2 linked regions of the Blastochloris tepida genome follow. Each later gene encodes a partner of the first gene's protein in a complex. Links are inferred from orthologs where the notes say so. Each region holds a gene or a part of one and is shown in the gene's direction. Other genes may lie near its edges.

Region 1 (3,022 bases):
GTGGCGGCGGGCACGCCGGTCGGCCTGAAGGCCAAGGACATCATGGCCCGCGGCGAGCTGGTCCCGGACGAGGTGGTGGTGGCCATCGTCGCCGACCGGATCGACCAGGACGACTGCAGGAACGGCTTCGTGCTCGACGGCTTTCCGCGCACCCCCGGCCAGGCCGAGGCGCTGGGCCGGATGCTGGCGGAGAAGGGGCTGAAGCTCGACGGCGTGGTCGAGCTGGTCGTCGACCACTCGGCCCTGGTGAAGCGAATCGAGACTCGCGTCGCCGAGATGACGGCGCGCGGCGAAGCGGTTCGCGCCGACGACAATCCGGAGGCGCTGAAGCAGCGGCTGAGCGCCTACACGGCCCAGACCGCGCCGCTGTCGGACTACTACCGCACGAAGGGTCTCCTCAAGGAGGTCGACGGCATGAAGACCATCGACGAGGTGACCGAAGCGATCGGCCAGGTTCTCGGCGCGGTCGCCGCAAGAGGTTGACGGACCTCGCAACTGACAGTATGACCCGGCACAGCATTTGGACGGCGCCGGGTCTTCCGAGGAGGGCCGGGTGCCGCGTACCCGTTTCGCCGGTCCTCTTCGGGCGCACGACACCCAGAAGACCGGCCGCCATGAGATCAGCGGCTCGGTTGCCGCAGGAGAAGAACCGTGGCCCGCATCGCAGGCGTCAATATTCCGACCAACAAGCGCGTCGTCATCGCGCTGCAGTACATTCACGGCATCGGGCCCAGGAAGGCGCAGGAGATCACCGAGAAGGTCGGCATTCCGGCCGAGCGTCGGGTGAACCAGCTCACCGACCAGGAAGTGCTGCAGATTCGCGAAACCATCGATCGTGACTATATGGTCGAGGGTGATCTGCGCCGTGACGTGCAGCTCAACATCAAGCGGCTGATGGATCTCGGCTGCTATCGCGGCCTGCGCCATCGCCGCGGCCTGCCGGTGCGCGGCCAGCGCACCCACACCAATGCCCGCACCCGCAAGGGTCCGGCCAAGCCGATCGCCGGCAAGAAGAAGTGATGCGGGGTCCGGCCCGCAGGGCCGGAGCGCCACATCACAGCCGCCGGAAATCGCGGCAGCGCGGGGTTTCGGCGGGACCGTTTCCGGTGTCCCTTCGCGATTCGCCGGAAACCATCTGATCTCTGCCGCGGCGGTGTCCGCGGCAGCGGTGTTCCCCGGGCGGGCGTCGCTGCGCCCGGGAGGCGAGGGGGCCGCAGTCGGCGCCTCGTCGGAACGTATCGCAATGTATCGACCGGTCCGTGCCGGTCGAGGATGACCTCAATCCCGAGCGCCTGGCACGACGGGCGCGCCTGAAGGATCAAGACCATGGCCAAGGAAGCCACCGGCCGCGTCCGCCGTCGCGAACGCAAGAACATCGCCTCCGGCGTCGCGCACGTGAACGCCTCGTTCAACAACACGATGATCACCATCACCGATGCGCAGGGCAACACGATTGCCTGGTCGTCGGCCGGCCAGATGGGATTCAAGGGCTCGCGCAAGTCGACCCCGTACGCCGCCCAGGTCGCGGCCGAGGATTGTGCCCGCAAGGCGGCCGAGCACGGCATGCGCACGCTGGAAGTCGAGGTGGCGGGGCCGGGTTCGGGCCGCGAATCGGCGCTGCGCGCCCTGCAGGCGGCGGGCTTCACCGTGACGTCGATCCGCGACGTGACGCCGATCCCGCACAATGGTTGCCGGCCGCGCAAGCGCCGCCGCGTCTGATCCCGTGCACGCCGTGGCGTGCCCCCCGTATGCCCGCGGGCCAAAGATCGGTCCGCCGCCCACTGAAGGGTGAGACCCCGTGATCCACAAGAACTGGCAAGAGCTCATCAAGCCCGAAAAGCTGCAGGTGCAGCCCGGACCGGATGCTCGGCGCATTGCGACGGTGATCGCCGAGCCGCTGGAACGTGGCTTCGGCACCACCCTCGGCAACGCGCTGCGCCGGATCCTGCTGTCCTCGCTGCAGGGCGCGGCGGTGACCAGCGTCCACATCGACGGCGTCCTGCACGAGTTCTCCTCGATTCCGGGCGTGCGCGAGGATGTCACCGACATCGTGCTCAACATCAAGGATGTCGCCATCAAGATGCAGGGCGACGGACCCAAGCGCATGGTCGTGCGCAAGTCCGGCCCCGGCGTGGTGACGGCGGGCGACATCCAGACGGTGGGCGACATCACCATCCTCAATCCGGACCTCGTGCTGTGCACCCTCGACGAGGGCGCCGAGATCCGGATGGAGTTCACGGTGGCCACCGGCAAGGGCTACGTCGCGGCCGACCGCAACCGGCCCGAGGACGCGCCGATCGGCCTGATCCCGGTCGACAGCCTCTATTCGCCGGTCAAGAAGGTGTCCTATCGGGTCGAGAACACCCGCGAGGGCCAGATCCTCGACTATGACAAGCTGACCATGACGGTCGAGACCAACGGCGCCCTGTCGCCGGATGACGCGCTGGCCTATGCCGCGCGCATCCTGCAGGACCAGCTCGACATCTTCGTCAACTTCGAGGAGCCCAAGCGCGCGGTCGAGACGCCGGCCATCCAGGAGCTGCCGTTCAACCCGGCGCTGCTCAAGAAGGTCGACGAGCTCGAATTGTCGGTGCGCTCGGCCAACTGCCTGAAGAACGACAACATCGTCTATATCGGCGACCTGATCCAGAAGACCGAGGCGGAGATGCTCCGCACGCCGAACTTCGGGCGCAAGTCGCTGAACGAGATCAAGGAAGTGCTGGCGGCGATGGGCCTGCACCTGGGCATGGAAGTGCCCGGCTGGCCGCCCGAGAACATCGAAGACCTCGCCAAGCGTTTCGAAGACCACTATTGAACATCAGCCCCGGTTTACCGGGAAGAAGGGGCGGCCGGACCTCCGGTCGAGAGCAACATGAACCACGGCAAGGCCGGACGGCGCTTCAACCGGAGCAGTGAGCACCGCAAGGCGATGTTTGCCAACATGGCCGCGGCGCTGATCAAGCACGAGCAGATCCTCACCACCCTGCCCAAGGCCAAGGACCTTCGGCCGGTGGTCGAGAAG
Region 2 (3,262 bases), 1.0 Mb from region 1 along the record:
TCGGTCTCGAGCACCGCCGGCGCATAGTCGGCGAGCCAGAAGCGCGTCACGAGATCGGGGTCGCAGGTGAGCACCACCGCCGGGCCGCGGGTCACCCGCCGCATCTCGGACAGGCCCGCCTCCAGATCATGCCATTGATGGACGGTGAAGGTGGCCATCGCGGCGGCGAAGCTGCGGTCGGCGAAGGGCAGGCGCTCGGCACAGGCGGCGATCGCCGCCGGCAACGCGGCCGGGCGCTGCGTCCGCATCGCCGCCGACGGCTCGACCGCGACCACCGCGCGGTCGTGCGGCTCGTAGGATCCGGCACCGGCCCCGACATTGAGCACGCTCTCCGCCGGACCGAGCGCCGCGGCGATGAGGGCGGCGATCTGCGGCTCCGGCTGGCGGAAGGCGGCGTAGCCTGAGCCGATCGCCCCATAATCGGTGTCGCCGGCACTGCCGTCGCGGCGGCCGGCGACTGTCGCCTCCGCCGCGCTCATCCGATCAGCCACAAACCGAGCAGGCCCAGCGTGCCGGCGGCGATGCGGTAATAGGCGAAGGGCGCGAAGCCGTGCCGGGCGACGAAGTCGAGCAGCGTCTTGACCACCAGCACCGCCGCGCAGAACGCCGCGACGAAGCCGACCAGGATCAAGAGGCCGTCGTCGGCGCTGAGCACCGACCAGTTCTTATAGAGGTCGTAGGTGAAGGCGCCGGCCATGGTCGGCAGCGCCAGGAAGAAGGAGAATTCGGCGGCTGCGCGCTTGTCCACCCCCATCAGCATGGCGCCGACGATGGTGGCGCCCGAGCGCGACACGCCGGGGATCATCGCCACGGTCTGACAGCAGCCGATGCCGAAACACATCAGCGGCGTCAGCCGCATGGCGTCAAAGTGGCGCTGGGGCAGCCGCAGCCGGTCGACGATCAGAAGCACCACGCCGCCGAGGATCAAGGTGATGCAGACCAAAGCCGGTGTTTCGAACAGCACACGCTTGATGAAACCGTGGGCAAGTACGCCGATGACTGCGGCCGGCAGGAAACCGACAACAATTCCGATGACGAACCGTCGTGCTTGAGGATCTGTCGGCAGGCGGATGGCGACATCGACAAAGCGGGTGGAGTAGACAACCAGGATTGCCAGGATGGCGCCAAGTTGGATCAAGACTTCGAACGTCTTTCCCGATGACTCGAAGCCGAGAAAGTGGCCGACCAGCAGGAGGTGACCGGTCGACGATACGGGAATGAATTCGGTTAAACCTTCGATGAGTCCAAGGAAGGTGGCCTCGATCAAATCGCCGAGTGTCATATTATCCCCCGATGCCGAAGGAATCAGCGTGCGCCGCACGGCACTTCGGCAAGGCTTCTTTCCACGAGAGCAGGCTTTACTGCAAGCGCTTGGCCGAAAGCTCCATACTGAAACGGCTATGGCGCCGTTGACGCTACCGGGGACGGCGGTTATAGAGCCGCGACGCGAGTTGCGGCCCGGTGAGCCGGCGAACCGAAAACGTCGCTCAAGCCCTCCGCAGAAGCTGACAGCAGGCGCGGCGTCGGACCGCACCCAGACTTACAGGATTCAGGCCATGGCCAACACCAGTTCCGCCAAGAAAGCGGCCCGCAAGATCGCCCGCCGGACCGCCATCAACAAGATGCGCCGCACCCGGGTGCGCACCGCGGTGCGCAAGGTCGAAGACGCCCTCGCCAAGGGCGATGCGACGGCCGCCGCCGCCGCGCTCAAGCTCGCCGAGCCGGAGATCATGCGTTCGGTCGGCAAGGGCATCCTCCACCGCAACACCGCGTCGCGCAAAGTCTCGCGCCTGACCAAGCGGGTGAAGAAGATCGCCGACTGAGGCGGGGCGCCGGGGCGCCAGCTGCGCCGCCTCTGCCCGCCCGCGGCGGGCGATGGCAGGCGGACCGGCCCCGCGACACAAATGGTTCAAGGATGGAATCCGGCACTTGTCACCAAGTGCCGGATTTCTGCTATTCTGGCTTGAAATTTCTATGACGCCGCACGCAGGGGGATGAAATTCATCCGGCGACCCCACTTTTCACGATGGCGGATCCGATTCGGTCATCCGGAACCATACGTAAATTTCCCATTGACTCAATTTTCCGGTTTGGGGGGCGCAGGGGCCGCTTGGCAGGCTTTGGCCGTCGGTCTCGCCGCTCAGATTTTCTCCTGAATAATCAATTGTTTGGACCCTAAGCGGCGGCGGGGCCGGGATTCTCGATCGGTTCCAAACGGGCCGAACGGGCCGATTTCGGGATTGTGGGCGAGTGTTGCAACGGCGACGCCCAGCCAAGATTCCGGCAGAATCCTCAGAGATTTGCCGGCTGACCTTTGCCCCCCGCGCCGTGCTTTTGTTTCGGCACCGATCCGGCCGCGCGCCGCAGCCGGGTTGGACGCGAGTTGCGAAGGCCGGGATGCGTGTTAAGACTCCGTTCACCTGCGGGGGTCATCCCCAGGTAAGTCTGTTCGTTCAGAGTTATTTTTAGTTGGAGCTGCGGAGAGCATGACCATGCAAGGGTTTCCCAAACGGACCCCGATCTTGGTCTAGTTATCCAGCAGTCGATATACTTGCGAACTTGTTTTGGGGGCCAGCCGGCGTCCTGTCGGCGGGTGGCGTAACAAGTATCGACATTCCAAGTAAGAAGAGCTGCGCGTTGTTGCAGCCGAGGGACAGCTATGTCTGGAATTGCACCGAACGGAGAGTGCCGGGGTCACACTGGCCCGCGATCTCCGATTGACCGCGCGCCTCGGCCCTGTGGGTCGGGGATCAAGCCCGATGCCGTCTCTGCCGCTGATGTCCGGGGACCGAACGGCCCTCGGGTCGGGGCGGTGCCGGCAGCGGCACGCGCGGTCCCATTCCCGGGCGCACCCAGCGTGCGCTGAACGCGACTTCCGGCAACGAAACCGACGTGTCTCCTGCCTGGCGGGGCAGAGGGGCATGACGATTGCGACCATCGACGAAAAGCGGAGCGGCGGATGTTGAAGAGCGAAGGTCTGGAGACCGGTTTTTTCCCGGGCCACAAATCGGTACGGAGCGCCCAGCCTGCGTTTGCGCGGACGTCGACGCGGTTTGACACCCAGTTCGACTCGCAAATGGCGGCGGCCTCGTGGGATCGCGTGCGCTCCCGGCTGAAGTCGACGCTGGGCGAGGAGGTCTATGCGAGCTGGTTCGCCTGCATGCAGCTCGATGCGGTGGCCGGCGAGGGCGTGCGCCTGTCGGTGCCCACGCGCTTCCTGAAGAGCTGGATCCAGACCCATTATGCCGAGCCGCTCGACGCC

Evidence for each region.
Region 2: rpsK (region 1) and rpsT share a complex: the UniProt entries of both Bacillus subtilis proteins name them as parts of the 30S ribosomal subunit. The link is inferred for Blastochloris tepida from one-to-one orthologs.

What each region holds. Positions count from the first base shown.
Region 1 is NZ_AP018907.1:1,902,858-1,905,879, reverse strand. Bases 319-3,022 are described here. They hold rpsK (30S ribosomal protein S11), read left to right. Parts: upstream 319-1,326; coding sequence 1,327-1,719; downstream 1,720-3,022. Other genes in these bases: rplQ (50S ribosomal protein L17), read left to right, coding at 2,873-3,022; BLTE_RS08735 (DNA-directed RNA polymerase subunit alpha), read left to right, coding at 1,799-2,815; rpsM (30S ribosomal protein S13), read left to right, coding at 652-1,020. UniProt on the Bacillus subtilis protein: Located on the platform of the 30S subunit, it bridges several disparate RNA helices of the 16S rRNA. Forms part of the Shine-Dalgarno cleft in the 70S ribosome.
Region 2 is NZ_AP018907.1:860,774-864,035, forward strand. The notes cover bases 246-3,189. They hold rpsT (30S ribosomal protein S20), read left to right. Parts: upstream 246-1,556; coding sequence 1,557-1,823; downstream 1,824-3,189. Other genes in these bases: BLTE_RS03890 (class I SAM-dependent methyltransferase), read right to left, coding at 246-479; BLTE_RS03895 (undecaprenyl-diphosphate phosphatase), read right to left, coding at 476-1,282; dnaA (chromosomal replication initiator protein DnaA), read left to right, coding at 3,077-3,189. Also shown: more of BLTE_RS03890, read right to left, coding at 1-245; more of dnaA, read left to right, coding at 3,190-3,262. UniProt on the Bacillus subtilis protein: Binds directly to 16S ribosomal RNA.